DNA from 3 places in the Priestia sp. 10L35 genome. Region 3 is predicted to be linked to each of the others. Evidence: riboswitches for the same ligand, from Rfam matches in the RefSeq annotation. Region 3 holds a riboswitch; each other region holds the start of a gene.
The links. A riboswitch is a leader RNA that binds a small molecule or an ion and turns the genes downstream of it on or off. The one in region 3 is predicted to bind thiamine pyrophosphate.
Positions count from the first base shown of each region.

Region 1 (10,971 bases), on a different contig from region 3:
GGATCTTTTGCTCCTGAAACAGCTGTATTTAATAACACACCATCTGCTCCTAACTCCATAGCTTGAGCTGCGTCTGAAGCCGTTCCAATACCTGCATCTACAATTACTGGAACAGTTGATTGTTCAATGATAAAACGCATGTTCAACGGATTAATAATACCTTGACCTGAACCGATAGGCGAAGCTCCTGGCATAATGGCATGTACGCCTAACTCCTCTAAACGACGCGCAAGTAAAACATCATCTGATGTGTAAGGTAAAACGGTAAAGCCCTCTTTTAACAGTTCTTCACTGGCTTTTAATGTTTCAACTGGATCAGGAAGCAGCGTTTTATCACATCCAATTACTTCTACTTTCACCATGTCACAAAGTCCAGAAGCCTTTGCTAATTTAGCAATACGTACGGCCTCTTCTGCATTTTTTGCTCCAGCAGTGTTAGGCAAAAGAGTGAAACGCTTCACATCAAGCGCTTCTAATAAATTAGGCTGATTTTGATCAAAAATATCCATTCGTCTCACAGCAAATGTTAAAATTTCTGTTTCTGACTCTTCTACCGCTTGACGCTGAGTCGTAAAGTCCGGAAATTTCCCTGTCCCTAATAATAAACGTGAATTAAATGTATATTGTCCAATTTTTAACATACTCTTCATCCTCCTCCGACAAATGAAACAACTTCTAATATATCGCCATCTTTTAAGCATGCATCGCTATGTTCTTCTTTTTGCAAAATGTTCTTGTTTAGCTCAACAATTACCACTCGTTCATGCAGGTTCTGAGCCTGCAACAAGTGCTCGACCGTTTCAATTTCATCTCCAAAAGTAACGGTCTTACCATTAATGATTAGATTCAATGAACTCCCTCCATTACTCTTGTTAGCTGAAATGATGTAAAAAATGAATGATTCAGCTTTTTCCCTAACAAAGCATCAGCCATAATTTTTCCAGTTGCAGCACTTAATAAAATACCGTTTCGGTAGTGGCCAAACGCCATGTGTAGATTCGCTATTTCAGGATGCTCTCCTAAATAAGGCCAGCCATCATTTGTTTGCGGACGAAGACCAGCCCATGCTTTTTCAAATGTGGCTTCTTTAATAGCCGGCAGAAGCGCAGAAGCTTTATTCAGCAAAAATTGAATACCTTGTGCAGAAACCGTCTTGGTAAAATCATGCTGTAGCTTAGTTGCCCCGATTACGATTCTTCCACCAGTCTTAGGCACTAAGTAAAAACCTTCATCTAAAAAAATCGTTTTAGAAAGCAGCGGCTTATGACTTTGAAGAGCAATACACTCCCCTTTTACGGGAAACACCTGACCTACATGTTCAGAAGAAATAAAGCGTTTAGCCCATGAGCCTGCTGCAATAACTACTTTTTCTCCATAAAAAGAGCCTTTGGACGTCTGTACACCTTTTACTGTTTCATTTTCCATAATAAGAGAATGAACGTCACAGTATTCGAATACATCTGCTCCGTGATACAAGGCTCCATGAGCAAGAGCTTGCGTTAACTTAGCCGGAGCTAGCTGGCCGTCTCCCGGTATTGTAATGGCTCCGTATATGTCTGGAGAGAGCCCGGGTTCTAACAAACGCGCTTCTTTTACATCGATCCATCTTACATGTTCATCCCACCGGTGGTGCTGAGCGGCTTTTTTCTTTAATACGTGTGCATCTTCTTCTGTTACAGCGACTTTTAATAAGCCTTTTTGAATGAGCTCTACATCGATGGCCGTTTTTTCTTTTAGTTCCTTCACCAGTTCAGGAAACATGCTTCTGCTCTTAATAGCAAGGTCTAAAAGAGGACCTTCTTCATCAATTTCAGCTTGAGCACCTAAAATACCAGCGGCTGCACTTGAAGCTTCACAACCAATTTGATTGCGTTCAAGAATAGCTACTGACGCTCCTTGTTTTGACAAATGATAAGCGATAGAAGAGCTGATTATACCTCCTCCGATTAACAGTACATCATAATGCTGCTTCATTTTCTCCACCTCCAGATGTCCATATATGAGAATATTGTTTAATCGCTTTGAGGGGATCTTGCGCAAGCATGACACCAGACATCACAGCTATACCGTGTGCTCCTGTTTGAAGCACCTCTTTGGCATTTACAGGTGTAATTCCTCCAATGGCAATAACCGGTATCTGCACAGCGTCTACTACTTCTTTTAGTGCTGCTATCCCTCGACTTTTTAATCCTTTTTTTGAATGTGTTGAATAAATATGTCCGTATAGAATGTAGTGAGCACCATCTTTTTCAGCTTCTAAAGCCTCTTCCACAGAGTGAACTGATTTTCCGACAATAAGAGAAGGAAATGCGTCTATAACAACCGAAACGTCTAAACTATGATAGGCAAGCTGTACGCCTTTTGCTTTTAAAGCATGCGCTACATCAACTCGGTCATTCAAAATAATTTTAGAGCGACAAAATGGCAGGCTTTCTAGTAAACATTGAATCTGCTTTGCCGTTTTCTCTTTTTCTCTAATATGAACGGCGCCCGCAAAAGGCGCGATAGCCGTTAAAATTTTTTGAAGCTCTTCGATTGGCTGCTTATCTGTTGTAATGACATGAAATTTAGGAATATCCACATGATCGAAACCTTTCTATTCAGAATAAAGAGAAATTTCAATCACCTCATCTTGTGTAGAGGGTTTTATTACATACAAAAAACCACTCTACAACGTAGAGTGGTTAGCATGCATCGTTATGTAAACATGATCACCACTTCCCTACGCTGGTCCAAACCAGATCAGGTTCAAAGGGTCCGAAATACATTCGTCTCAGCTTCAAAAAGCTCCCCTAGTGATTGCTATTTATTGATTTTGTTTTCGCACTTAAAATTATAACACAACTAGATGTAAATACAATATCTCTTTATGCTCTTACAGCTCTCTTCTTTTTATAGATGTATCTTTTAAGCTTCTTTAGTAAGTAAGAGGCCCGGCGCACCGCATCATTCTGCTTTTTATATGGTTAGTAATCGGTATAGTCGTCAAATTCTTCTTTGTCTTTTTCCTTTTTCCGATCCCATATAAACAGCAGGAGTAACATAATAAAAGTTAGAATATAAAAACCGTAAAAAATAAATGCCGCGACAACATTTATAAATAAAAATAAAAAACCGATGATCTGACCTGCAACAGCTACAATCAACAAAATGTATTTCCAAACTTCTGCTTTTCTATCCATTCTCTACTTCTCCGTCTTTTTGTTTTTCCCTACTAGAAACGTTCTCTTTACTTAAATAAAAACGTTCCTGCCAGTAAACCGACTGTAAATAAACCAACTGTTCCAAATGCTGAAATCCCCACATACGCCAACATTTTTCGATAAGATTTTTCTCGAATTAACTGTACGGTTTCCACACTGAACGTTGAAAAAGTGGTAAAGGCACCAAAAAACCCAATGCCAATCATTAAAAATATTGAATCATCATAAGCATGACTCGGAACCTTTCCATAATAACTACCGTAAAAAAGACCAAGGCCAAACGCACCGAGCAAGTTTACAAACAGCATTGATACTGGAAAAGGAGGGTTTGAAACTATTTTTGTAACTTTTAAACCCAAAAGATAACGGCATATCCCTCCAGCTGCCCCGCCAAGTGCCAAGCTCACTATGCTCATTTACTTCACCTCATGTACTTTCACTAAATTTTCCCCTGCCGCTTCACCGCATAGATAGCCTGCTAAAGCAAGAAGGATTCCACCTACTAAAGAGACAATTACATAAATGGCTCCCCAAAATAAATGGTGCTGAGTGAGAGAAATGACGTCTCCTGCAAACGTTGAATACGTTGTAAAACCGCCGCACACGCCAACTCCTAGTCCAAGCTTTATCCATTCTTTTGGCTTTTTCCACACAAAAAATCCTGTTAATAGGCCTAGTATGAAGCTTCCTAATAGGTTTTCAATTACCGTTCCTATTGGATAGCCCGTGTATAATAAGGAAAGATTCAGCAAATAACGTGCATATGTACCAGCGATAGCACCAAAGGCAATTGAGATTAAGTTTATGGCTTTCATCATATCGCTCCGTTTCATAAATTCTTCTTTAAGTGTACCATAAGGAATTTATTTCTACCTTAACATTTAACTATATGTTTATTGCACCAAAAGTCATGAAAAAATGAAAGAGAAAATCGTCGCATGAAACTTCCTTTTTACTCCTCAAATCTCCCTTAAAAATCCACTTAATCCAAATTTTAAAATCTTTCTGTATCCTTATGACAAACCGTGTATAGAAGGTATATTTCCCTTATTTTAAGTCACATTAATCGTATAAGTTTTTTTTGTTGACTTTTGCTGTGTTCTTGTTTAGTATCACAGAGTATCATTTCCTATCAGAATACTAGGGGGTTTAGAAAATGAAGAAATTTGCTGCACTTTTGTCGCTACTATTAGCTTTCACAGTTGTGCTTGCCGCATGCGGTTCTAGCTCAAAAAATGAAGCAAACAATGGAGACAATAAATCTTCACAAGAGGATTTATATAATAAAGTGAAAAAAGATGGCGTATTAACAATTGGAACTGAAGGTACATACCCTCCGTTCACTTTTCATGATGACAAACAAAAGCTAACTGGGTTTGATGTAGAATTGGCTCAAGAAGTAGCTAAACGTCTTGGCGTAAAAGCTGAGTTCAAAGAAACACAGTGGGATGGCATGTTTGCCGGATTAGATGCTAAACGCTTTGACATGATTGCTAACGAAGTGGGTATTCGTGAAGATCGTCAAAAGAAATACGATTTCTCTGATCCATACATCCAGTCAGGCGCTGTATTAATTGTTCGTAAAGACGAAAAAGATATCAAATCATTTAAAGATTTAAAAGGAAAAAAATCAGCACAGTCATTAACAAGTAACTATAAAGACATGGCTCAATCTTATGGTGCAAACATTACGAGTGCTGAAGGTTTTGCTCAAGCAGTAGAACTAATGAGCGCAAACCGTGTTGATGCTACAATCAACGATAAATTATCGTTCCTTGACTATAAGAAAAAGCACCCTAACGCACCTATCAAAATCGCGGATGAAAAATCCGATGGTGCTGCAAGCGGCTTTATGTTTAGAAAAGACAGCGGTAAGTTAGTGGATGAAGTAAACAAAGCATTGAAAGATATGAAAAAAGACGGAACATACGCAAAAATTTCTAAGAAATGGTTTGGCGAAGATGTTTCTCCTAAATAATATTTTTCCTGATGGAGAGCGATTGAATCAATTGATTTCAATCGCTCAATCATCTCTCTTACCAATGCTAAAGGGAGCTATTCAATATTCTATTCCACTAACATTAATAAGCTTTGCCATAGGCATTGTGTTAGCTGTTTTAACAGCACTTGCTCGCTTGTCGTCAAGTAAGGTATTAAACATGATTGCACGTGTATATGTCTCAATTATTCGTGGAACGCCTTTGCTTGTGCAATTATTTATCATTTTCTACGGATTACCTAACTTAGATATAACAATTGATCCATTTATCTCTGCTGTTATTGGATTTTCATTAAGTGTAGGTGCTTATGCATCTGAAATTATCCGAGCAGCAATTCAATCTATTCCTAAAGGACAGTGGGAAGCTGGCTACTCACTTGGTATGACCTATTCCCAAGCGTTAAGACGGATTATCTTACCGCAAGCAGCACGTGTATCGATTCCGCCATTATCTAACTCTTTTATTAGTCTTATTAAAGACACGTCACTTGCATCGCTTATTCTTGTTTCTGAAATGTTCCGTCAAGCTCAAGAAATTGCTTCAACTAACTATGAGTTTTTACTTCTTTATAGTGAAGCAGCGCTCTTGTACTGGATTATGTGCACAATCTTATCCATTATCCAAGGACGCATTGAAATAAGACTAGATCGTTACGTATCTAAATAACCGTTTCAAGTAGCTAAAGGAGTTTTTTATATGATTAATATCAAAAATTTGCATAAATCATTCGGTGATTTGCAAGTATTAAAAGGGATTGATTTGGAAGTTGAACAGGGCAAGGTAATTGTATTAATCGGCCCTTCTGGATCCGGTAAAACAACTTTTTTACGTTGCTTAAATCTGTTAGAAATCCCAACAGACGGTACGATTGAACTTGATAAAAAAAGCATGAATTTTACCAAGCCTGTTCGTAAAAAAGACATTACTTCATTTCGAAGCCTAACAGGTATGGTCTTTCAAAACTATAACTTATTTCCTCATAAAACTGCACTTGAAAATGTTATGGAAGGTCCTGTAATTGTAAAAGGTGTTTCCACTCAAGAAGCAGAAAAAAGAGGGAAAGAATTATTAACACGAGTTGGCTTAGGAGACAAGCTCGACTTTTATCCTTTCCAGCTGTCTGGCGGACAACAACAGCGCGTTGGCATCGCCAGAGCAATGGCGATGGATCCAAAAGTTATGCTGTTTGATGAGCCTACTTCAGCTCTTGATCCTGAGCTTGTAGGAGACGTTCTTCAAGCCATGAAAGACTTGGCAAAAGAAGGAATGACGATGGTGGTGGTAACTCACGAAATGCGCTTTGCCCGTGAAGTAGCGGATGAAGTTATTTTTATGGATCAAGGCGTCATTATGGAAAGAGGGACACCAGATAAAATATTTTCAAATCCTCAACAAGAGCGGACACGTCAATTCTTGAATATGATTCATTAAAAAGGTTGCACACTTTCATGTGCAACCTTTTTCTTTATTTGGCTACTGCTTTTTTCATCAAATCTGTAATGTACGTAAAGAATGCTTCAGCTGTGACATCATATACGACATCTACAGGTCGTCCCTCTTCGGAAATTTCTGTTCTTCCTTGGCTCGGTGTTTCTGTATGCACAATACTCGAAACGGTTTTTACCTTCACAAGTGTTGAATTCCCTGTAAATGCTGTTGTGAGTACATCCCACAAATAATATGTTGAATTGGTTTCAACGTGTACAAGCGGCGGGCAAGCCGCGTAGCACTGCCCTACAAAGTCTACTCCTTCATATCTTCGAAGTGAAGCCCACATTTGACGAATAGCGGGCGTTAAGGGAACTTGATTCGTGCTTTCTAAAGCAACCATCTCAATTTTAATTTTGCTTTTCCATACTTTCGCTACTGCTTCTGGATCCCAAAAAGCATTCCACTCCGCCGTTCCATCATGTTCGGGCTCTTGCACGTTTCCTACTTCTTGAAATGTACCGCCCATCCATACTAACTTGTCAATTTTCTTTTCTATTTCCGGCGCTTTTTCCAATGCTCTTGCTAAATCTGTTAACGGTCCTGTAAACAATAAAGTTGTTTTCCCGGCTGTGTGCTGCAATGTCTCGATTAAATGATCATGAGCAGGGAGCTGATTTATTTTTGTTTGTACTTCCCCTTTTTCATTTAAAATCGGCAGTGCATCTACATAAAACGTATGCATGCGCCACTCCTTTGGAAATGGATTCATACCGCGTGAAGTAGATTTAGCGACCTCAATATCATAACTTCCAAAACGATCAATAATCTTTTGGCTTGCGCTGATACCTGGCTCTAGATATCCGTCAGCGGGAATAACAGATACCCCTGTTACCTTTACATCATCCATTTTCAGCAGTAAAAAAAGCGATACTAAATCATCAATGCCTGCATCATGGTTAAAATATATGTTTGTGCTCATTTCTCTTCTCCTCTTTTCTATGTATTGCTAACTAATAGCTATACCGCTATTTTATAATGAAATAATCTCTTTCGTAATCAAAGTATTAGGAACTTCTTTTACTATTTTCTATAATGGGTATAGAAATAAGGTAGTCTATGTATAGATATATACATCTCATTATAGAAAGGAGAAATAAAATGGAGCAATCATTTTCAGCATTAATCGTAGATAAAAAAAGTGAAGAGCAAGTGGAGGCGTCCGTCCAAGAACTGACGCTAAACGATTTGCCAGAAGGCGATGTACTTATTCGCGTTCATTATTCAGGGGTGAATTATAAAGATAGCTTAGCCAGCATCGCAAACGGAAATATTGTGACAAGCTACCCATTTGTTCCAGGAATCGACCTAGCAGGAGTTGTTGTATCTTCTGACAGCCCTGATTTTAAAGAAGGTGATCATGTCATTGCAACAAGCTATGACATTGGCGTATCACACTTTGGAGGCTATAGTGAGTATGCGCGCATACGCAGCGAATGGATTGTCCCTCTCCCTGAAAATTTAACGTTAAAAGAAGCAATGATTATCGGAACAGCTGGCTTTACAGCTGCTTTATCTGTGCATCGCTTAGAGGAAAACCATACTAGTCCATCTAATGGCTCTGTGCTTGTAACAGGCGCTACGGGAGGTGTAGGAAGCTTTGCAGTTGCCATTCTTTCAAAATTAGGCTACACAGTGGAAGCAAGTACGGGAAAAAGCTCGGAAGCAGCTTATTTGAAAGAGCTTGGCGCTTCCTCTATTGTAGCGCGTGAAGATGTTTATAACGGCAAATTAAAAGCATTAGGCAAGGAAAAATGGGCCGCTGCGGTGGATCCTGTGGGCGGAGAGCCTCTAGCTTCTGTTCTCAGTCAAATTCAGTACGGAGGCTCTGTAGCGGTCAGCGGGCTAACGGCTGGAGGCAAAGTGCCAACAACAGTCTTTCCCTTCATTTTAAGAGGGATTAATTTATTAGGTATCGATTCTGTTTACTGTCCAATGCCTACTCGAAAAGAGATTTGGAATAGACTTGCTAATGACTTTAAGCCTGAAAGCTTCGAACCTTTCATTCAGCAAGAAATTTCACTACAACAGCTCCCTGAGGTACTTCCGACTTTATTAAAAGGACAAGCTCGAGGACGAACAATTGTGAAGCTATAAAAAAATGGAGAAACCTAGGTTTCTCCGTTTTTTTACGAACAGAAGCATGTTATTATGCATCTATTTTTGCTATTAAATCCGTCACTAATTCTTTCATGGTCACATCCGCTAAGACTTGTTCCATGGCATCTTGAGAACGTTTTAAAATCAATTCAAGAACACTTTGAATATTGGCTCCTACAGGACACTCCACATTCGGATTTTCATGCATTTGAAACAATTCTCCTTCTTCCACTGCCGCCACCGCTCGATAAACGTCCAGCAACGTTATCTCTTCTAGATCTTTCAATAGATAAGCTCCGCCAGCTCCGGCTTTTACACCTACGAGTCCAGCTTTCTTTAACATCCCAATTACTCGTCTTATAACAACAGGATTTGTATTTACACTGCTAGCAATCCACTCTGAAGTACTAAGATGACTGCTATCTACTTTAATTAAAGATAGTATGTGAACGGCCACGGTGAATCGACTGCTAATTTTCATTGCTCTCACTCCTAATTTGTTGTAATCATTATAGTTACAACATTTATGAAAGTCAAGCATGCTTTTTTAGGAAAGAATGTCCTCTTCTACCGCCTCATAAAAACGCATCGTTTTCTTGATTTCCATAGCTTTAGAAAATGCTTTCGTTTTCTTTTTATTCGCTTCTTTATGTTCGTTCACATGTTCCTCTCTTGAGATCCACGCTTGAAAGAACTGCTTGTCTTCCCACTTCGATACAAAGACATATTCAACTTTATCTGCAGAATCTTTTTTCCAGCATTCGAACGATAAATTTCCTTTGGCTGCCTCAATTTCTGTTTTGTTTTTCTTAGCTTTTTGCGTGAGCTGTTCTTCAAATTTCTTTTCTGTTTCAAAACTTGCGTTTACAACAAACATCTTATCTTCCTTTCTAAATGAAAGTAATTCTCATTCGATTATTGCATAGTAATTTTATTTTTTCAATTTATATGGATAAGTTACAGAAGCCCAAAAAGACCGCTGTTTAAGCGGTCTTCTTTTTTACAAATGTTTTCTATGCACTGTTTTTCCATCATACGTAAAGGCGATTGGCTTGCCTTCCATTACCGTTTCTAAATGAACGGGGCGGCCCCAAAGCTGATGAACGTACGGTACCACTTTTTCTAAGTATTTGACATCTAATTCAATTCCTTCATACCAATGTTTTAAATAGAGCTCTCCATTTTTTAGATAGTCTCCATTGGTTACTGTGATATAAGGAAATCCGCCGTTTACGCGCATATTAACAAGCTGATCTCTAACTTCTGTCCACTCTTTGTCAACGATTTTATAGTCTTTTCCTTGTTTTTGGAATAAGTACATATCCTCTCGCATGACTAAATCTTTTGTTAAGTAATTGCGAATAAAGGAAATATCTGATTCAACCTCACGTACCTCAAACATCTTCTCTCTTCCTGACCCCGGCTCCACGCCCCGGCGAATCATATCTTCTGTTGGATTATTGTAGCGTTCTTCAATGTCTTCAAAGATTTTTAAACCTAAATAATATGGATTGATTCCCGTCTTAGAGGGCTGCACAACCCCTGCATTTAGCTTGGCGAATTCTATCGCTTCATCACTCGTTAAGTCCATTTCTCGAATAATGCGCTGATGCCAGAAAGAAGCCCAGCCTTCATTCATAATTTTTGTTTCAAGCTGCGGCCAGAAATAAAGCATTTCTTCTCGCATCATCGTTAAAATATCCCGCTGCCAGTCCTCTAAATAAGGACTGTATTCTTCGATAAATAATAAGATGTCTTTTTCAGGCTGAGGCGGAAATTTTTTAAAAGATTTTGGAGGTTTTGGTTTTTTCTTTTCTTTATAATCCAAATTCCATAAATCATCGTAAGGAGAAATGATTTCTTCTTCCGATGATTCTACATCATCTATGCTCCAAGAAAGCTTGGCACGCATAAGAGACGGATCAATATGTTCCTGAATCGATAGGACAGCATCCAAAAACTTTTCTACTTCACGCTTACCGTGCTTTACTTCGTATTCTTTAATTCGATCAGCGGTCGCTGCCATACTTTCTACCATATCCCGTTTAGTGTTGGCAAAACGGCTGTTATTTTTAAAGAAGTCACAGTGGGCTAACACGTGAGCTACAATTAATTTATTCTGAATAAGCGCATTGGAATCCAATAAAAATGCATAACAAGGATCTGAATTGATAACTAAT
Region 1 covers NZ_JBFTKA010000009.1:60,995-71,965, forward strand. Annotated here, with positions in the region: gene AC1DEF_RS24385 (thiazole synthase) at 1-641, opposite strand, end outside; gene thiS (sulfur carrier protein ThiS) at 647-850, opposite strand; gene thiO (glycine oxidase ThiO) at 847-1,974, opposite strand; gene AC1DEF_RS24400 (thiamine phosphate synthase) at 1,958-2,581, opposite strand; TPP riboswitch at 2,703-2,804, opposite strand; gene AC1DEF_RS24405 (hypothetical protein) at 2,967-3,182, opposite strand; gene crcB (fluoride efflux transporter CrcB) at 3,230-3,619, opposite strand; gene AC1DEF_RS24415 (fluoride efflux transporter FluC) at 3,620-4,036, opposite strand; gene AC1DEF_RS24420 (amino acid ABC transporter substrate-binding protein) at 4,360-5,181, shown strand; gene AC1DEF_RS24425 (amino acid ABC transporter permease) at 5,165-5,869, shown strand; gene AC1DEF_RS24430 (amino acid ABC transporter ATP-binding protein) at 5,900-6,634, shown strand; gene AC1DEF_RS24435 (nucleoside hydrolase) at 6,669-7,613, opposite strand; gene AC1DEF_RS24440 (NADPH:quinone oxidoreductase family protein) at 7,793-8,788, shown strand; gene AC1DEF_RS24445 (Rrf2 family transcriptional regulator) at 8,841-9,272, opposite strand; gene AC1DEF_RS24450 (antibiotic biosynthesis monooxygenase family protein) at 9,339-9,668, opposite strand; gene AC1DEF_RS24455 (SpoVR family protein) at 9,792-10,971, opposite strand, start outside.
Region 1: another riboswitch for thiamine pyrophosphate. It lies ahead of AC1DEF_RS24400 (thiamine phosphate synthase); the one in region 3 lies ahead of thiT (energy-coupled thiamine transporter ThiT).

Region 2 (10,971 bases), 440 kb from region 3:
CTGGACTATTGACGAGGTGATGAGCAACAAAGGCAATTTCTTTGTGCCCCAAATTCACTAAATGTGTTGTAGCTAGATATCCTCCATACTCATCGTCTACAGAAATATGATGATAATCACGTTCGTACCTTTCATATGTATCTACTAGCACAATCGGATTCGATAACGCTTTCATTTTCTCATACAATCGATGCGGGAAGGCTCCTAAAAACAGAAGACCATCAATATTTCTCGTTCGAATCCATTTTAGACAATCAGCTGGGCTACTCGCTCCAGATATGACTAGATCATAACCATGCTTACGGATTACATATTCAATTCCACTAATCATTTCACTGTAATAATGGTTATCTTTAAATATAGTAGAAAGTGAATCATCTGTAAGCGGGAACATAACGCCAATCATATTTGACTTTTGTTTTGAAAGACTAACGGCGGTTAAATTTGGTTCGTAGTTTAATTCTTTTACCGCTGTTAAAATTCGCTCTTTTGTTTCATCGGATACTTTGTTAATTCCGTTTAAGACGTAAGATACTGAAGCTGCAGATACCCCTGCATGCTTCGCTACATCACGAATCGTTATCTTTTCTCCCATAAAATCTCTCCAGTTAAACGGTTAACTATTTACTCGTTCATTATAATTCACTCCTTTATTATCAGTCAACGTATTTTTCAAATTATCTGTTAACTATTATAATATCTTCCTAGATTGGTATGTTTTAAGCAGTGACAAGATGTATTGACACCTGTTAATCTTTGAAACGTACATATAAAGTTCGGTGCACAGCACGCACCGATCCGTGATAAAAGGGGCGTTCAAAAGGATTTCAGGAGGTACTTACTTTATGTTTAAGAAACTAGCAATTATTGGAGCACTGGCAGTTCCTATGTTCGGCATGAGTCACGGGGCAAATGCCGCTGAAACAACTCATCGCGTAAAAACCGGAGAGACTCTTTACAAGATTGGCACTGAATACGGCGTTACGGTTAAACAGTTAAAAGAAGCGAATCACAAATCTACGGACTCTATTAATGCAAATGAAACACTAACAATCCCTAACTCTATTAGCGAAAGTGATAAAGAATTGTTAGCTCGCCTTGTACAAGCTGAAGCAAAAGGCGAACCTTACGCTGGCAAAGTGGCTGTAGCAACAGTTGTCTTAAATCGCGTGGATAGCGATTCTTTCCCAAACTCTATTCATGATGTCATTTATCAAGGTACACAGTTTACACCTGTACAAAACGGTGAAATTAATAAAGCAGCTGATGCTGAAGCAAAAAAAGCTGTAAATGAAGCACTAGCTTTTAGAGGTCAAGGAAAAGGTTCATTATTCTTCTTTAATCCAGATAAAACAAGCGACCAATGGCTTCGTCAAAAACAGGTTACGATCACAATCGGAAATCACGTTTTTGCAAAATAAACAAAAAAAGCACTCAGATGAGTGCTTTTTTTTAATATGCAACAAGTAAGCTTAATAAAACAGCTATAATAATAATAGGCAATACGTATTTAACTAGAAAGAACCATGCGTTGAATAATTTAGCGCCTTTTGTACTTCCTGAAATAAACTCTTCATACACGGCTTCTTTTTTCATTTTAAATGTCACAAAAATCGCAATGGCTAAACTTCCCAGAGGCAGCATTAAGTTGCTCACAAAAAAGTCAGCTACGTCAAATATACTTCTGCCAAAAAGTGAGACATGTTTTAGTACACCAAACGAAAGCGCTGATGGGATACCTACCACAAACACAAGAATCCCTGATAAAGAAGCGTAGCGAGTTCGTTTTGTCTGATCGTCTTTGGTTAAAGCAGCTACGATAATTTCCAGCAGTGAGAAAGCAGACGTAAGCGTAGCAAATAGAAATAAAATTAAAAACAGTGCTAAAAAGACGGTACCAAACGGCATTTTCTCAAATACTGTTGGCAAGACCACAAACAAAAGTCCAGGTCCTTCAGTTGGCTTTAATCCAAATGAAAAAACGGCTGGGAAAATAGCCAAGCCCGCCAGCAGCGAAACAAACAAGTTCAAAATAGCAATAGTCCCAGCTGAACGCGTCAAGCTTACTTTTTTCCCTAAATAAGAGCTATATGTCACCATGCAGGATAATCCCACGCAAAGCGAGAAAAACGACTGACCGAGCGCATAGAGAACAGATGACCCTGTAATGGCTGAAAAATCCGGTTTCAAAAAGAACTTTACTCCGTCCATTGCTCCGTCTAATGTTAAAGAACGCACCACGATAATGATAAAACAAATAAATAACAGCGGCATCATGTATTTATTAGCACGCTCTATTCCTTTTTGTACACCTTTTGAAATAACAAACACTGTAATTAATAAAAACAGCGCCTGTGCACCTAATACTACATAAGGTTGGCTAATGACGGCATTGAACAACGGACCGTACTCTTTTCCGCTTAGCATACCGGTTACGCTCATAATCGTATATAAAATCACCCAGCCGCCAACGACGCTGTAAAAGGAAAGCAAAACGACACAGCTTAGTACTCCCAGCCTGCCAATCCATACCCAAGCGGATTTTGGAGCAATTGCCTTATAAGCACTAATCGCTTCTTTCCCCGTATGTCTTCCAATGATAAATTCTGCCAACAGAAGCGGCAATCCAATAAAAATCGTAAATAAAATAAACAACGCAAAAAACGCTCCACCGCCACTGGTTCCCGTTACGTATGGAAACTTCCATATCGCTCCTAGACCAATTGCTGCCCCAGCAGATGCTAAAATAAAACCGAGGCGTGAAGACCACTGATTTCCTTTACTCATATAATGTTACTCTCTCCTCTTCTAAACTCAAAACTCACCTGATTAGTACTGTACCATAAATGCAGAAGAAAATCATTCCCGTTTTACTTTTTTCTATAAAACGATATCTATATAGAATAGAAAAAATGAAGAAGCAGCTGCTTCTTCATTTTAAGGTTGGTGTTTCTATTCAAAATTTATTCTCTGTACGAGGATTCATCTCCACGGTAGGCTTCTTGATTTGAAATTTCTTCAATATGCATATGCCCTTCTCTCTCTAAACGAAGGACCGTACGCTCTGCATCTTCATAACTCTCGCACGTCACTTGTTTATATTCCATATCATCTTTATCCGTGTAAGCGACTAAATATGTTTCCATTTTAACTCCTCCTAATATAACCTGTATGTAACGTATGTTGCCTTTTTCGTTTATTTCTAAACATATAGGCTCCAAACATAAAGCCTAGCATACTATAATAGCGGAACTTCAATTTAAAAAAGTTGAATTTTTCATTATGCACCGATGCAACATGGAGGTTACACTTATGACATTTATTTTATCATTCGTACCAATTGTTGTTCCTTTTGGTATTTTAATTAGCTTAATTGCTTTTACAGCTGCTTTTTTACAATCAAAAGAGCATCATAAAAAGCTCTAGCTTACAAAAGCTAGAGCTTCTTTTTAAAAACGTCTATAGCGTTTAATCAATCCCACAATAATGGTAATTGCTAATAAAACAACTGAAATGATGACAGTAATGACAATTGGCTGATTTCCACTTTGCTTCACTGCAATGGCAATATAAGCCCAAATAAAAACAAGCGGATAAACAGCGTCTCGGTTTTTTAATGTAAACATGATGCCCAGCACAGCTCCTACCAGCAGCATAATAATCGTCCATGCTAACTCGTTTAAGCCAAGCAAGTGCTGTATTCCATTTGCTTGAAATACGACAAACACATTGACAATAGTCGCAACAGAAATCCATCCAAGATAAAGCGAAATCGGCAGACGCATAAACCATGTTGTCATTCGAGAATGCTGAATAATGGAATACACAATCATTAATGTGCCTAGAATAAAGAGCATAACTAAAAGAGATAACTTATAGTAATCGTTTTGGAAAATAAAGATCCACGCACTATTTAACAAACAGTTTAGAAAAAACCAAATGCCGATACGTGCATATATTTCCTTTTGATCTTCTCTTGCAAAAAATTGGCGTATAACCCAAATGGTTAATAATAAATAAATAACGCCCCAGATAGCAAAAGCATAACCCGCTGGTGTAAACAACGTAGGAACTTGCGCAGAAGCTTCTCCCGTTGTTTTGCCTCCTATTGGAATGGCATTTGCTAAATAATTCACAAGCAGTGTAATAGCCAAGCCTACTGTATTTAATACAGCATACAAACGAAATTTCGCCATTTTGTTCTCTCCTTTCTTCTATTTATATGGGAGTGTTTCGGAGACGAAAACGGCTCTTCCCTTCATTAATACCTCTTCTTCCCTAAAAATATGCATTTTTAAACAAAAATGATTAAAAATAGCTTTAAGAAATTTCCTCTTTAAGAAAGAAAAGCGGTTAGCACACAATTTCCCATAACGCTTTCTATTTTTCAGAATATATGGTAAGTTAAACTTAGATTAATAGGAAGTCCACTAGGGGTGCCACCGGCTGAGACAAGTTTTCTTGATCCCTTTGAACCTGATCTGGCTCATACCAGCGTAGGAAAGTGGCAATGTTCAGTTTTTACTGTCCTTTGCCACTCCGTTTATAAACGGAGTGTTTTTTATTTCCTTTATGTGCTTGTTTGTGACTTCCTCATATTAAAGGAGGATTTTGATGTCATTTTCATCTCAATTAAGACAAGAAGCAAACTATATTTACGAAGCCATTTTTAACCATCCTTTTATTAAAGGAATTGCTGAAGGAAACGTGCCAAAAGAAGCGCTTATTCACTACGTTTCTCAAGATTACGAATACTTAACAGCATTTGTTCGCATTTACGGCGCTGCTTTAACAAAATGCCGCACGCGTACCGAAATGGAAGCCTTTAATGCCGGCATTTCTACGGTATTACATAGTGAAGTACACCCTCACAATAATTTTTGTGAAGTAGCAGGCGTACGTTATGAAGACCTTCACACTGAGACGCTTTCACCGACGGCCAGCCACTACATTAACCATATGACAAGTGTTGCGCATACAGGCAGCTTAGCAGAAATCATTGCAGTGCTTCTTCCATGTCCATGGACGTACGTTGAAATTGGCCAGCGCATTACAGAACAAGTAAATCCATCTCCTTCTCATCCTTTTTATGAATGGATTCAGTTTTATAATAATGAAGAAATGAATGGCACAACACAATGGTTTTGTAACAAGCTTGATGAACTCGCCGAACAAGCTACTGAAGAAGAACGTAACCGTATGAAAGATCACTTCATCAAAAGCTGTGAACTGGAGTATTTATTTTGGGAAATGGCATATACCCAAGAAAAATGGCCGCTTTCTCAGCTTTCACTTTCAAAATAACGAAAAAGCCTCCTATCAGGAGGCTCTTTTATTTCAATAGTTTTTTGATCATTTTCAAGCTTTGTTTTTCCGAAGGATAGCGGAATGACAAATCAAACTTGGTTGTTTGAGACAGCATGCTTTTAAAATGAGTGAATGTCTGAAAGCTGTCTTTTCCATGATATTGACCCGTGCCGCTTTCTCCCACTCCGCCAAACGGCAAATATGGCGTAGCGATATGCATAAGCGTATCGTTTATACAGCCTCCTCCAAATGAAAGGCGCTCCGTTATCACGTTTTGCACATCTTCACTTTCTGTAAATAAGTAAAGAGCTAACGGCTTAGCTTTTTCTTGAACTTTATGAATGACTTCGTCTAGTGTTTCATATTCAATCATAGGAAGAATAGGCCCAAAGATTTCTTCTTGCATAACATCTGATGTCCAGCTTACTTCACTTAACACCGTAGGTTCTATTGTTAGCGTGTTTTTATTGTACCCGCCTCCAACTATAGCATTTCCGTCTTTTAAAAACTCAACTAGCCGAGTAAAATGACGCTCACTGACAATACGGCCGTAGCGGTCGCTTTCAAGTGGATTACTACCGTAAAATTGAGAAATTGCTTCGCGAAGTTTCTCTACAAGCTGCGCTTTCACTTTTTTATGCACGAGCAAATAATCAGGAGCAACGCACGTTTGGCCTGCATTCATCCCTTTACCAAACATAATTCGCTTCGCTGCAAGATCTAGGTTTGCGTCTTCATGTACAATGCACGGACTTTTTCCGCCTAGCTCAAGCGTGACTGGAATAAGCTGCTTCCCTGCTTCTTGCATAATAATTTTCCCTACATTTACACTTCCCGTAAAGAAAATATAATCAAGCGGCTGTTTTAAAAGCAGGCTCGTCGTGTCTACAGCGCCTTCAATCACCGTCACAAATGCTGGGTCAAAAGCTTCAGCCAGTAATTCTTGTATAACGCGAGATACGCTAGGCGTTAATTCAGAAGGTTTTATAATCGCCGTGTTTCCAGCGGCAATCGCTCCTACTAAAGGAGACAATGCTAATTGAAACGGATAGTTCCACGGAGCAATAATTAACGCGACTCCATACGGTTCAGGAACAATTTCCCCTTTAGAGCCCACATGTGTTAAAGCGGTTTTTACTTTTTTAGGCTTCATCCATTTTGCTAAATGCTTAAGCGTAAACCGAATCTCCTCTAGTAAAATCCCAATTTCCGACGTGTACGCCTCTACTTCAGATTTATTTAAATCTTGTTTTAAAGCATCCATAATTCTCTGCTCGTTTTGTTTGACTGCGTCTCTTAGCTTATTCAGCGCTTGAATACGGCTGCTGATACTCTTTGTCTTTTGCGCATAGAAATACTGCTTTTGTGTAGAAACAATATGTTCAATGACCGTTTCATCTGTGATATAAAATCGCTCGTGGTTCATCTCTTTCATCTCCTTATAAACATTCGCTTTCAACTGTAGCAAGCAAGTTTTTTAATAGCTCGACTGCCTCATTTAAAGCTAATGAATAATATCTCTGCGTTCCTTTTTGCTCAATTTGCACAAGCTTTTGATCGCGTAGAATTTTTAAATGATGAGAAATTGCCGGTCGTGATAGCGTAGACTCATTTGCAATTTCATTTACGGTTAAAGGCTCTTTTTCCGCGAGCAGCAAAATAATATCTTGTCTTGCTGAATCACTTAGCGCCTGAAAAATAGGAATGCTGGCACGAAATAACTCGACTGCTTTTTGACTCATATAGATTCTCCTTTATTTAATTTCTTGTGTTCTGCGGACAACGGATGTAAGCCACTTTCTTGGCACGAAGCGCGGGATGAACGTAGCGAGACGAAACTGTACTCCTGGTACGATAACCGTCTGCCCTTTCATAAATTTTTTATAGCCAACTTTCGTTACTGTTTCTACATCCATTGCACCGCTTTGAAAAAGCTTGGAGTTGCTTAGCAGGGCTCGGTCGCTAAAACCCGTTTTAGTTGGACCCGGGCATAGAGCACTTACCGTTACATTGGTACCTTTTAATTCATTTTCAAGGGCCTCTGTGAAAGATAATACGTACGCTTTCGTTGCGTAATATACCGTCATAAGTGGACCTGGCATAAATGCAGCAACAGATGCAATGTTTAAAATTTTTCCGCGATTTCTTTTGACCATATCCGGTAAAAATAATTTTGTTAAATGAGTTAATGCTCGAATATTTAAATCAATCATGTTTAACTCTTCATCTAAAGCTGTTTCAATAAATTTGCCGTATAGTCCAAAACCAGCATTGTTCACTAAATAGTCAACGTGCATTTTTTTATTTTTAAGTTCTTCATATAATGACTGTATCTCTTCTTCTCTTGATAAATCCTTAACAACCGTTATGACTTCAATATTATAAGTAGATTTTAAATTCTCTCCAATAGCTGCTAGTTTATCAGCGCTTCTGGCAACTAAAATTACAGGATGCCCATCCTTTGCGAATTGATAAGCTAACTCTTTACCTATTCCTCCCGACGCACCGGTGATGAGCGCATAATGCTGTGACATAGTGTTCACTCCTTACGTTTATATGTTCAAGAACTTAAACACTTAAACTTATCTTATAGGATTCATTTTTTCCCGTCAACTGTTTTCTATACTCTTCTTTTCTTTTGTGTTTTCCATTTTTTCCATTTACGCGTTTCTGTACATTTTTTTACAAAATATGCGTTTTCTTTACATAGAAGGCTAATGTCGTCTAGTTTTGACAACCTTTGTCACCTAGCAGGAAAACAAGTGAAGATATGGTGAATACAACATACAACAAATAATCCATTACATAGTTGGATGAAAATAGATAAGGGAGGAAATGAAAAATGATGGAGACATATACAATTAAAAAAGTAAGTGATCAATTAGAGGTAGAAAAGAAAACGCTAAAACAATGGGAAAAATTATTGGGCAGCTATTTAACAATTGAACGAGTAGATGGAGCCCGTGTCTATACAGAGGAACAAATTGAATTATTTAATGATATTAAACAGCTGTTTGATGAACAATGTACGTTAGATGAAGTCAAAGAATACGTTCAGCTGCTGATAAAAGAACAAGAAGCACAGGAGCATTTAGTGATGGAATCAGAGGCAGCGGTTTCAAAAGAAGAAGAACCGGCACAGTTGAAAACTGCTAAAAAAGAAAACGTCATTGATTTTCAAGAACATTCCAATAAACAAATGAAGCAAGAAAAGAAAAAAGCTGCTGAAAAGCAGGAAAGCATTTCAGAAAATAAGCAGGAGAAGACCCCTCCTATACCTGAAGCACGATTAGCTACTGAAGAAGAAAAGCAGGCTATTTCTGCTTCTATTGAAGAGCCAAAACCAAACGACCTTGTTGTGAATGAAAAAGAACTGCTTCAAGGGGAATTAGTAGAAGCTGTTCGCCGCTATGAAGATGTGTTTGAGGTACTTGATACATTTAAAGCTGATTTGTTAAAAGAAATGCGAGAAGGTATGCGAAATGAAGTTCGCGAAGAAATTGTCGGAGAAGTAAAAAGAGAGCTTGAAAAAAGTGCTACCCAAACTGTAGAAATGGTGGAGTCGGTCGGGGCATACATCTCTGAATCTTCAGAACGCAGTGCAAGAGATGTAGAAAATATGTCTAAAAAAATTATCCGTTCTAACGAAAAATCATTTGATGAAGTCACTTCTTTGATTGAAGATTATTCAACAATTGCTGAAGAGAAAACCGAGGATATGCGCCTGTTCATGAAAGATGTCATGGAGAATGCGGATGAATCCTCTAAAGAAATGCAGTATTTATTAGACCGATTCTCCAGTAATTCCACCGTTGCGATGAATCAAGTAAAATTTATGGTTGAAAAATTAAACAATTCTTCAACTAATACCACAGAAGAGCTTCGTGATTTAATTGATTCAATGAATGAGGAACGAGTCTATTATTTAAAAGAAATGGAGAAAGAACGTAAGCTTCATCGTCAAAGCGTAGCTGAACGCGAAGAGATGTTTAGTGATTTTGTCCAAACCTTTAGACAAACCGCCGCTGCTGATATGAAGCGAAAACGGAAGTGGTGGAAGCTGTTCCTCTCCTGAAAACACCGGCCCTATGGTAATAGGGCCGGTGTTTTTTAATGGTATGAACAATAGTAGTTTGTATGTAAAAAATGTTAAGGTAACGTATGGCGATGAGACGTTATACTTTGAAAAACATGATAGCCGCTTACCGATACGCCTATAGTTCCCGATCCCGGAAACACTGTATCTCCGCATAACCATAGTCCTTGTAAGCCAGATCGATGCGAAATGCTCTTGAACAAGGCATGATCTAACGTTTGCGGAAAGCCTCCCACTCCCCCGTTTGGGCGAGAAGTGAACCTTTCCCATGCTTTAGGAGCTCCCGAAATTTGATGCTCTGCTTTTCCAATGCCAGGGATAATGGTTTTAATGCCTGCTACCATTTTTTTCTCAAGAACTTGTTTTTGAAGGTCATAGGCTTCTTTGTTGCTCCACTTGCTAAGATCAATGTGAGTAGACACTGTAATTGTACGCTTGCCTTCAGGGGCTCGAAAACGATCATCAGGATGAGAGACTGAGATAAATAAATGATTTCCTTCTGTCATTTCCCCTTGTTCGGATTGAAGTACTTGCTGAAACAACTCTACATTTTGCGGCAGATCTCTTTCATCAATCGCAAAATACATCGAAAACGTTCCCCACTGCGGAAGCTCGCTTTTTTCTTTTGCCCGCTTATGAATATGTTGGTAATCTTCATCATGCAGCAAAGACTTTAAGCTTTGAACCGGCGCGTTGCATACAACGTCTGATGCACGGTAACGGTTACCTCTATGATCATGCACGATCCACCCGTCATTATCACGCTCTATCTTTACTACTTTCCTTCCTAGAGTCGTTTTTCCTCCGCTGGCTTTAATCGATTTTTGCAGCGCTTCTGCGACTTTGTATAAGCCGCCATTCACATAAAAAGCTCCTTCGTGATAAATATCTAACGCCAAACACCCAATAAGCATTGAACAGTTCTCGCTCGTTGTCTGCATGCTGTCTATTAATTGACCATCAACAAAATGAAGAAAGTCCGCTTCGTCTAGCAAGCTGTGTTTTTTTAGTAAATAACTAAACGATTGATGAAAATAAGGCAACAGCTTCACAGAACCAACATTCAACGAACTTACTAGCCTGCTCCACTCACCGACTGTCAGAGGAGGAAGAACCGGCAGAGGCTGCATGAGCTTGCGAATTTCTTTTGCAATTCTAAAAACATTTTCATAAAAGCTCCTAATATTTTTTGCTTTATGAGGAAATTGTTTTTGAAGATAGGAAATATGCTGATACCGGTCTTGATAATAAATCAGTGTACGATGAGGAAGATGAACTTTCATGATTTTTTCAAGAGAAACCTTTTCAATTTCTAGGCTAAGGTACGTGCCGATTCGCTCATGTATCCCTCCGTGCTCAAATCCCATTCCAAGCGTCGCCCCAACAGGAAACGTATACAAATGGCGCTGAAATTTCCCTGCACAGCCTCCCCATTCTCGAGAAGCTTCTAAAACCGTCACTTCATAATCATGTTTAGCTAAAAGCGCTCCCGCTGTTAACCCACCTATTCCTCCGCCTATTACAACAACTTGCTTATGCATGTTTTCACCTTCTTTCGTTCTTTCTTT
Region 2 covers NZ_JBFTKA010000002.1:663,822-674,792, forward strand. Annotated here, with positions in the region: gene AC1DEF_RS09365 (LacI family DNA-binding transcriptional regulator) at 1-595, opposite strand, end outside; gene AC1DEF_RS09370 (cell wall hydrolase) at 846-1,421, shown strand; gene AC1DEF_RS09375 (sodium-dependent transporter) at 1,453-2,787, opposite strand; gene AC1DEF_RS09380 (hypothetical protein) at 2,964-3,146, opposite strand; gene AC1DEF_RS09385 (TspO/MBR family protein) at 3,450-4,196, opposite strand; TPP riboswitch at 4,423-4,520, shown strand; gene tenA (thiaminase II) at 4,615-5,304, shown strand; gene AC1DEF_RS09395 (aldehyde dehydrogenase) at 5,333-6,733, opposite strand; gene AC1DEF_RS09400 (ArsR/SmtB family transcription factor) at 6,747-7,049, opposite strand; gene AC1DEF_RS09405 (SDR family NAD(P)-dependent oxidoreductase) at 7,062-7,841, opposite strand; gene AC1DEF_RS09410 (helix-turn-helix domain-containing protein) at 8,150-9,382, shown strand; gene AC1DEF_RS09415 (FAD-dependent oxidoreductase) at 9,457-10,944, opposite strand.
Region 2: another riboswitch for thiamine pyrophosphate. It lies ahead of tenA (thiaminase II); the one in region 3 lies ahead of thiT (energy-coupled thiamine transporter ThiT).

Region 3 (10,971 bases):
GTCAAAAAATCAGAATTACTTCAATATAAAGCACAGCGCTACTCCAAAGCTCTTGTCGCCGTTAATTTAAAAGGCGATGATGAAGTAATCGATGTATATCAAACGGATGGTAAAAAACAAGTGTTTATTGCCACTCGCTCTGGCTACGGACTGCGTTTCCGGGAAGAAGAAATCAATATTGTAGGGACTCGCGCTTCTGGTGTGAAAGGAATTAACTTAAAAGACGATGATTATGTTGTAAGCGGCGTTATCTTCGATGAAGATGAAGCTCTATCAACTGAATTATTTATCGCCACACAGCGAGGAGCTGTGAAAAAGACAAAAATTACTGAGTTTGAAGAATCAGCACGAGCAAAACGAGGGCTAGTGATGGTCCGAGAACTAAAATCTAATCCGCATCAAATTGCAAAAGTAAAAGCAATTTCTAAAGAACATTACGTGATAGTGGAATCATCTAAAGGTCAAATCGAGCAGGTTGACCCGTCTACAATGCGAGCTAGCGACCGATACAGCAACGGTTCATTCGTATTGGACCAAAGCGAAGCTGGCAATTTAGTTGACATGTGGCTGGAAGAAAAATAACAAAAAAAGTAGTAAAGTTTTTAACGCTTTACTACTTTTTTTGTTTAATATTTTTAAATTAAACTATGTTCTAAATAAACAATATAAAAGAATTTCCCTACTCCTTATCCCAGATAAACATTATACACCTCCTACACAAGCCTCTAAGAAACTTTTGAATGTTCCAATTGTCCTACACATATATATATAAGACCAACTAGGAGGTGTTATAGATGAACTACTTTATTCACGTAACTCCTAAGACTAAACTTTTTGTTCGAGATATTGGAAAAGGGGAACCCGTTCTTTTCCTTCACGGGTGGCCGGTTAACGCTAAAATGTACGAATACCAATTTACAACGTTGCCGGCCCGAGGTATTCGATGTATCGCTCCTGATCTTCGGGGATTCGGAAAATCAGATGCACCTTTCACCGGCTATTCTTATAATCAATTAGCGGATGATATTCGCATGTTAGTAGAAAGACTTGAGCTTAAAAATTATACGCTCGTAGGCTTTTCTATGGGGGGAGCCATTGCTATTCGATATATGAGCAGACATTTAGGATATGGCGTGAAGAAGTTAATTTTATTAGGGGCAGCGGCTCCAAGCTTTATTCAAAAAACTGATTTTCCATATGGACTTCCTTCTGAAGAAGTAAATACAATTATTCAAAATACGTATAGAGATCGTCCTAACATGCTTGAAGAGTTTGAGAAAAAGTTTTTTAATCAGCCTACCAGCTCAGCCTTTAGAGGATGGTTTCAAGATTTAGGTTTAGAGGCATCCGGTCATGGAACGATTAAAACTGCGGTGTCTTTACGAGACGAAGACTTACGGGAAGATTTGAGTCAAATTTTTACTGAGACATATATATTACACGGAAAAAAAGATCAAATTTGTCCATTTGATCTTGCAAAAGTTATGAATCGTCATATTTCATTTTCTACACTTCTTCCATTTGAAAATAGTGGACACGGTCTTTTTTATGATGAACGTGAGAAAGTAAATGACACTCTTATTGAACTCATCGCTAAAAACTCAGCCTATAAGTAAGGATATACATTTAAAACCGAATTGGCAGCCAAATAAAAAAAGTAAAAAACCTGCACCTAACGTAATAAAGCGAAGAAGCTTAGGCGTGATAAATTTTCTTGTAAAATGAATGCTGCTGGCAATATTTAAATTCCAAAGAAGGATGCCAAAGATAATAAAGAAACTGTGAAAAAAGACAGATAGCCACGTTTGACTTTGGAGGCTTTCGCTTAAGCTTGACCCAAATACACCAAACCAAAACACAATATTTAAAGGATTCATAAGAGCAATGAAGAAACCTGTAAAAAACGACTTATCTCTTTTAATAGAGGGTTTATTTACATCTATTGAAAAGGAACGAGAAACAGCTTGTTTCATACTTTGAAAGCCAACAAATGTGAGCATGACAAAACCAGTTGCATACAGGGTAACAGTAACAGCCTGCATCTGCACAAAAGGCGTTAACCCTATTAAAATGAGGAGCATAAATAAAATGTCGGCCGTCATGCCCCCTAAACCAACTAGCCAAGAAGCCCAAAAACCTTTCGTCAGCCCTTTTTTAATCATCTCTATATTAATTGGACCTACCGGTGCTGCGAGACTAATACCTAGAATTATTTGTTTTATAGCAATCAAAAACCACTCCACAAACACAGCCTCCTTTCTAACTTGTCCAATAGTAGCTTATATATATATAGATTAGAGTTTTATAATTTAGAAGCGGCATTTAGTTAAAAATGCTCATAAACTTTCTTTTCTTTAATACACATGTAACGTTGAGTTCCATAAGGAGGGTTTTAATGGCATCAAAAATGCTTTTTCGAGCCAATGAGATTTTAGAGTCAACGCATGTCCCGTTTTGGGGAAAAGATGCTTTTCAATATTTCCAAAGCGATATATTATCAGAAGAAAATCCATTTCCTTGTATATTAGGGGTAGAAGGCTTTAAAAAAGATTTACTGCGGTTTTCATTTGTGACTACTCCTTATAACTACCAAGATATTAGGAATGCAGCGTCGGCACTTAGAGAATACATAGATACTTTTAAAACCATAGGTCGCTATACATCCTTTGTGTTATTCTTTAAGCCTGAACATAAAGAACGTTCAATGGAAGAGTACGAAACGATGTTTTGGGATACGCTGACGTTTCTTCATCAAATTGATCAAAAGACATGGCCGCAAGACATTCCAAAAGATCCAAAAGATCCATTATGGGAATTTTGCTTTCACGGAGAACCTATTTTTGTCGTCTGTAATACGCCTGCTCATTCTTTACGTAAAAGCCGTAAGAGCAGGGGATTTATGATTACATTTCAACCTCGGTGGGTGTTTGAAGGTATGACAGGAGATTCAAAAATAGGGCGGCACGTACAAAAGGTGGTCCGCGATCGGTTAAAAACATATGATGACGTATCAGCTCACCCTGAGTTAGGATGGTATGGACAGCAGGAAAACCGAGAGTGGAAGCAATATTTTTTACACGATGATAACAACTATATTACGGGACAGTGTCCGTTTAAATTAAAAAGGAGTGAGCAGCATGGACGTAAAAAAAGCCTCTATTAAAAAAGGAGTTGGCGGAAAGTTTGAAGAAGTAATTAAAGAACTGCTTCCGGCGTATACTGGATACGTTGAAGTACAGCACGATATTGCTTTTCAAACGCACCCATCTCATACCCATCCAACTGATGAAATTCTTCATATACTTGAAGGATCTATTTACTTTACAGTTGAACATGATACGGTTCTATGTCAGGCAGGAGATCGGATACATTTACCGAAACAAACGGTTCATTCGTCAAAAGCCGGTCCTGATGGGTGCACATACGTTATTTCCATTTTAAAATAAAGATGAAAGAAGATGATGCTTATGCTACGTTCCCGGCCAGTGCTGCTGCTTATTGATGTACAAGAAGGATTTTATTCACCACAGTGGGGGGAAAGAAACAATCTAGATGCAGAAAAACATATGCTGACGCTACTGCAAGCATGGAGGCGCCAAAATTATCCTGTCATTCACGTACAGCATGCATCAGAAAATCCAGATTCTCCTTTACATCCAAGTTCGAAGGGATTTCAGTTCAAAGAAGGGTTTGGTCCACAAGAAGATGAATACTTAATTCGCAAGCACGTGAACAGCTGCTTCATTGGAACAGAGCTAGACAGTTATTTAAAAGCAAATGGTTATGATACGCTTATCTTAATAGGACTAACTACTAATCACTGCGTCTCTACGACTGCCCGCATGGCTGGAAATTTAGGGTACAGAACGTACGTTGTAAACGATGCAACAGCTTGCTTTGATGGTATGTCCTACGATGGAAAAACAAGCCTTCCTGCAGAAGATGTACATACATTCGCACTGTCTTCTTTGCATGAGGAGTTTGCGACGGTCGTTTCTACAAAAGAGACACTTCAAGTTCTTCAAACCTTTCAATATGCTCAAAATCACAACTGATGTGCATGCGCACATCGGTTTTTTATGTAGATTATGTTCCTTAAAAGAAGTAAAATAAAGATAATTCTATACTATAAGGAGTTTGTACATATGATCATTCGTTATGCTAAAGAAGAAGATTTACCTATGCTTGTTGAAATTTATAACCAGTCTGTTCAAACAAGTGCTGCTACTTTTGACTTAACGCCTGTAACAGTAGAGCAAAGAAGGAGCTGGTTTAATAATCATATTAGCAATGAACTTTTTCCGCTTATTGTCGCAGAAAAAGATGGGGTAGTAGCGGGCTATGCTTCGCTTTCTTCTTATCGAGATAAAGAGGCGTACATTCAAACGGTAGAGCTATCGATTTATATTGACAAAAATCAGCAGGGGTATGGCATTGGAAAACAGCTTATGAAGCGGATTTTGGAATTAGCTAAAGAACTCAACCATCACGTTGTCATTTCAGGGATTACAAAAGGGAATGATATCAGTGTCAAAATGCATGAGCAATTTAATTTTACATTTTGCGGAGAATTTAAAGAAGTAGGCTGGAAATTCGATCAGTGGCAAGATGTGCTTTTTTATCAGCTTATTTTATAAGATGTATGACACCTTTACACATTGTGACGTTTTAGTTTCATGTGTAAAGGTTATTAAAATAATAAGTCGTTTTATTATTTTAATACGAAAGGTGTTAGCTATCATGAATACACATTTTCAATATCAGCATCTAAGAGCTATTCCAAAAAGATGGTCCAAAAAAGAACTGCATATCCAGCTGAATAGAATCAAACACAATTCTGAACTATCTACTATAGCAGCAGATCCGCTTTTTCATCTGTTAGAATGTACCCATTCGGGCCTTCAAACTAAACAAGAAATCATAGACTACATCCAAAGCATTCCTACTCATCAACTTCCATCTTTTGCAACCCATTTAAGCAGGTTAATTCAGCGTATTTATTATATAGAAGCTGCTGATTACTGTAATCGTCCCCTCAAAGGTTATATGCTTGTTATGAAAAATCAGCCCGCCTATATATCTCTTCATTTTGCTGATCAGATCACATAAAAAAAGCTCTCTATTCTTTTGAATAGAGAGCTTTTTTTATTCGTATTTTTTCACTGTTACTTGGCATTCTTTTAACGGAATAAGTTTTGACTTTTTCGTCCATTTGTATCCTAACCAAACAATTAAGAATAAAGGAAGTCCGATATAAGAAACAAGTACACCGTACCAGTCAATCGAATCACCCGTAAACGCCGAATAGTTTTGACCTAAAATGACAACAGCACATAAAATAAAGGCAAAGATAGGACCAAACGGGAAAAGTTTTGCATGATATGGAAGTTCACTCAAATCATGACCTTGGGCAACAAATGCTCTTCTAAAACGATAGTGGCTGATGGCAATTCCTAACCAAGCAATAAAGCCAGACATACCAGAAGCGTTAAGTAACCACGTGTATACCGCACCGTCTCCAAAAAATGAAGCACCAAATGCAAGTGTACCGACAAGTGCCGTTGCGATTAAAGCATTCACTGGAACGCCTCGTTTATTCACTTTTGCTAAGAACCTTGGTGCTTTTCCATCTTTCGCTAAGTTCCACAGCATACGCGTAGAAGCATACATACCTGAGTTACCAGCAGATAAAACGGCTGTTAAAATAACGGCATTGATAGCTGATGCTGCAAACGCCAGACCTGCTCGTTCGAATATTAAAGTAAATGGACTTACTCGCACATCATCACTTGCTAATGAATCGGCTGTGTATGGAATAAGCATCCCGATAACAAAAATAGCTAAAATATAAAATAACAAGATGCGCCAGAAGACTTGTTTAACTGCGCGAGGAACCGTTTTTTCCGGATCTTCACTTTCTCCAGCTGCGACTCCAAGCAACTCTGTTCCTTGAAATGAAAAACCAGCAGCCATAAAAATACCTAAGACAGTAAAGAATCCACCGTGAATGGGTCCATCACCAAGCGTGAAGTTTTTAAACCCTGGTGCTTCATTGTTAAAGATACCAAAAATCATCATAATGCCAATAACTAAAAAGATGATAACTGTTACTACTTTAATTAACGAAAACCAAAATTCAGATTCACCAAATCCTTTTACAGAAAGGTAGTTAAGCCCAAACATAATTAATAAAAACAGGGCACTCCATAAAATAGAAGAAGAGTTTGGGAACCAAAATTTCATAATAAGGGCTCCAGCAGATAATTCAGCTGCAATCGTAATAGCCCAGTTATACCAATAGTTCCAGCCGAGAGCGAAACCAAAGGATGGATCTACAAACCGAGACGCATACGTACTAAATGAACCGGCTTCAGGCATATAAGCTGCGAGCTCCGCTAGGCTGGTCATCAAAAAGTAAACCATGACACCAATGATAGCGTAAGCTAAAAGCGCTCCCCCAGGTCCTGCTGTGTGAATTGCTCCACCACTTGCTAAGAATAAGCCGGTTCCGATGGCTCCTCCTAATGAAATCATCGTTAAGTGGCGAGATTTCAACCCACGTTTTAATTCTTGCTGCTCTTGCATAGATAAATACTCCTTTCGAATGTACGGAAAGAGACGGGATAACATAAAAAAAGCCCGCAGTATATGTGCGCGCTTTTAAATCTGAAAACCGCGTCAACCTTCCGTGAAGATAGCTCTTCACATCACTCGCATGATGTGACAGTTCTGTTCCTGTTCGGAGACAGCCCCAGCTTAAATCAACCGAGAAGTGATCTAAACTTCGGCAATTTTTCCTTTCAAACAACATCCTCAATGTTCTCTGCATTTCCGTTGCTTTACTATTAAAAACTGCGACCTCTACCTCATCGATTAGGATGAGGGTTTTTTATATTCATTTGACATAAAAGAAGTATACCAAATACTAAAACGATTGTCATTATAAAAAATAGATTCAGAAAATAGAAACATCTTTGAAATCTCTCGAATCTATTTTGTTACATATGGTATAATGAATGTTGTCATAATACTACATAAATATCCGAACGTACCACAGGGGGAGCCGCCGTGCTGAGAGTGAACAAATTGTTCAGACCCTTCGAACCTGTTAGTTAACGCTAGCGTAGGAATGTGGGAATAGTAGCATATATTTGCTTACTCCTGTGTAAACCGTTTGATATGAATGATTCAAAAACAGGAGTGAGAAACGTGAATAAAGCATTACCTTTACAGGCTAAAATTGAAATAGCTATTTTTGCAGCATTAGCACTTCTACTTGATCTTTTGCCTTCCATTAAGATTGCAACGGCTGTGAGTATTTCGTTCTCCATGGTGCCCATTTTTATTATGTGCTTTCGCTGGGGAGTAAAAGGCGGGGCCCTATCTGGTCTATTATGGGGGCTGTTGCAGTTGGCAACAGGAACGGCTTATATTTTAACAGCGCTACAAACGTTTATTGAATATATTGTGGCTTTTGCTTTTATAGGTGTTGGAGGTATTTTTTCGCAATCTATTAAAACAAATTTAGCTAACAATAACAGATCAAAAGCTTTTGTTTTGATTGTTTTATCCCTTGTTATCGGCAGCTTCGCACGGTATTTCTGGCACTTTATTGCGGGTATTATTTTTTGGGGATCATATGCGCCAAAGGGCATGTCCGCTCTATGGTATTCTTTTTCAATGAACGGTATTTCAATGGTAGGGTCACTAATAGCCTGCTTAATCATTCTTTCACTATTAATTCCATCCGCATCAAGAATGATTGTAACTAAATCACACTCATCATAAGCAAAAAGACTAAATCTACCAAGATTTAGTCTTTTTTTGTCATTTGTCACCTTTGTTTACACAAAAGTGTGTCAGGTTTGATAACATAGTTAGTGAAATATTCAAAAAACTGTTTTATGATAATCACCATATTCAAACGAGATAAGGGATTGATAGCATGCTACAGAAATGGATAACGAGCATAGGTTTAGATATCGGAACAAGCACAACAAAATTGATTGTAAGCAAGCTGTTAATAGCAAATCAACAAAATCAGTTTACGCTGCCAGGCTGTCAAATTATTGATCGTCGCGTAACGTATGTAAGTTCTATCTATACCACTCCTATGCTAAACGATGTTGAAATCGATGTTCAAAGATTAACGGTACTACTAGAACAAGAGTATAAGAACGCAGGAATCTCCTTAGATCAAGTGGAGGCAGGTACTGTGATCATCACAGGAGAAACGGCCAGAAAGCAAAATGCAGAAAGTATCGTTCACTATCTAGCCGAACATGCTGGGGATTTTGTTGTTGCAACAGCCGGCGCTGACTTGGAAGGAATATTAGCTGCAAAAGGATCGGGAGCAATAGAGCGTTCTGCTGAAACAAATGCAGTAATTGCCAATATTGATGTAGGAGGAGGCACTGCTAACATCGCTTTATGTCAAAATGGAAAAGTGATAGAAACGTTTACACTGCATGTAGGCGGGAGATTAATTCGACTAAATGAAGACGGTCTTGTTACCTACGTTTCGTCTCATTTAACTGAATTTTTGAAAAATAATTCTTTGACACTGCGAGAAGGTGAAAAAGCAGCATTTGAAAAGCTTTCGTCTATCTGTCAATTACTAGCTGAAGAAACCGTGAATTATGTAAAAGCGCTGAATCAAAATTCCTCGCTGCTCGTTTCTCCTCATACAAGATCTTCTATACATCCTGAAACGATCATGGTTTCAGGAGGAGTAGGAGCAATGATGGAGAAGCAAAAGCCAATAACAGTGAAGGAAGTGGCCATACACGGAGACGTTGGTCCGCTTCTAGCATATCATTTTCAATCCATTCAAGTATCTCAATCCGCTGAGACAACGCGCGCTACTGTAATTGGGGCTGGTATGCAAAATACAGAAGTTAGCGGATCAACCGTATATATTGGGTCGAAGCGGCTGCCGTTAAAAAATATCCCGATTGTAGAGATACCCGTTCAGCAAGAAGAGACGTGGAATCCGCAGCTGTTTCAAGAAAGAGTTCGAGCGGCATGTATGCAGGCTTCAACTATTTTCAGCGCAGAAGACCCCCCTGCTGCTATTGCTTTATCTCATTTTCCTTACTGCAGCTATAAGATGCTTCAAGAATTAGCAAAAATAATAAGCGATGAATTTATTGCTTGTTTTAAGGGAGCTAAGTGCCTCGTTGTTCTATGCGAACAAGATATTGCAAAAGCTTTAGGACAAGCACTAGCTAAACAGAGGAAAGAGTTAGAAATTATTTGTTTAGATCAAATTGATTTTACACACGGAGATTACATCGATCTAGGGTTACCAATAGCCGGAGAAGCGATCTCCGTTTCCGTTAAAACGCTCGCTTTTTCATCATAATCAGCTGAACACACAAGGAGGAAACGATGTTTAAAACTACACGAATGTTAGGAGAAACATTTTCATTTTATAGCTTAAAAGAAATCATGGCCAAAGCAAACGAAGAGCGTTCTGGAGATCAGCTCGCAGGAGTTAGCGCTGAGTCAATGAAAGAACGAATGGCAGCAAAGCAAGTTCTAGCTGATATCACACTTGCTGATATTCGAAATTACCCGCTGCTCAGCGCAGATGAAGACAACGTCTCGGCATTAATCGAAAGTCAGATTGATTCATCTGTTTACGACATTATTAAAAATTGGACAGTAGGGGATTTAAGAGAATACATTTTATCCGATCAGCATAGCGGAGAAGACCTTCTTGCACTTAGCAAAGGATTAAGCAGCGAAATGATTGCGGCAGCTACTAAAATTATGTCCAATTTAGATTTAATTCAAGGAGCTGCCAAGATAGAAGTGCAAACTACTTGTCAAACGACTATCGGCCAAAAAGGAGTATTGGCTTCTCGGACCCAGCCTAATCATCCTTCAGATAACTTAAAGGGAATGAGAGCATCGCTATACGAAGCGTTAAGCTATGGAATTGGAGATGCGGTTATCGGAATTAACCCTGTTATTGATACAACGGATAATATTTACGCGCTTTTAAATGAAACAAAAAATATAATCAACGAATGGTCAATTCCTACTCAAAACTGTGTATTATCACACGTAACGAGTCAAATGAGAGCAATTGAAAAAGGAGCATCAGCAGACTTGATTTTTCAAAGTTTAGCAGGTACAGAAGCTGGTAATGATTCATTTGGAATTTCACTGTCTATGCTTGATGAAGCGACAGCGCTAATTCATGAAAAAGGAACGGCAAAAGGTCCAAACCGCTGGTATTTTGAAACAGGACAAGGTTCTGAACTGTCAGCAGAAGCTCACTATAACATTGATCAAGTAACGCTCGAAGCTAGATGCTACGGCTTAGCTCGTCACTACAAGCCTTTCTTAGTTAATACAGTTGTTGGATTTATTGGACCTGAATACTTATATAACAGCAAACAAGTTCTACGAGCTGGGTTAGAAGATCATTTCATGGGTAAAATGCACGGCCTGCCTATGGGAGTAGACGTATGTTACACCAACCACATGGATGCTGATCAAAATGATATGGATAATTTAAGTATGCTTCTGGGAACAGCTGGAGTGAACTTTGTCATAGGAGTTCCCATGGCTGATGACTGCATGCTAAACTACCAGTCTCTTAGTTATCATGACATTGCAACAGTACGTAATGTGTTAGGCCGTACCCCAACGCCGTTATTTCAAAAGTGGCTTGAAGATCAGCGTATTATGGACAACGGGCGCTTTACATCTAGAGCCGGAGACCCAACTATTTTTATGAATTTGATTTAAGGAAGGTGCTTACTATGATACCAAAGTCAAATCGCGATCAGCTTGAAACACTTAAACAATTTACCCCTGCTCGCATAGGTGTCGGCCGTACAGGAACAAGACCGCTAACAAAAGACGTTTTATCTTTTCGCACGGATCATGCTGCAGCCGTAGACTCTGTATATGGAGTAGTTTCAGAAGATATTTTAGCCGAGTTTAACCTTTTCTCTG
Region 3 covers NZ_JBFTKA010000002.1:221,713-232,683, forward strand. Annotated here, with positions in the region: gene parC (DNA topoisomerase IV subunit A) at 1-582, shown strand, start outside; gene AC1DEF_RS07085 (alpha/beta fold hydrolase) at 795-1,616, shown strand; gene AC1DEF_RS07090 (LysE family transporter) at 1,602-2,243, opposite strand; gene AC1DEF_RS07095 (YqcI/YcgG family protein) at 2,396-3,163, shown strand; gene AC1DEF_RS07100 (cupin domain-containing protein) at 3,138-3,446, shown strand; gene AC1DEF_RS07105 (cysteine hydrolase family protein) at 3,468-4,055, shown strand; gene AC1DEF_RS07110 (GNAT family N-acetyltransferase) at 4,146-4,637, shown strand; gene AC1DEF_RS07115 (hypothetical protein) at 4,741-5,109, shown strand; gene AC1DEF_RS07120 (amino acid permease) at 5,146-6,585, opposite strand; lysine riboswitch at 6,688-6,872, opposite strand; TPP riboswitch at 7,047-7,147, shown strand; gene thiT (energy-coupled thiamine transporter ThiT) at 7,180-7,788, shown strand; gene AC1DEF_RS07130 (ethanolamine ammonia-lyase reactivating factor EutA) at 7,946-9,364, shown strand; gene AC1DEF_RS07135 (ethanolamine ammonia-lyase subunit EutB) at 9,391-10,761, shown strand; gene eutC (ethanolamine ammonia-lyase subunit EutC) at 10,776-10,971, shown strand, end outside.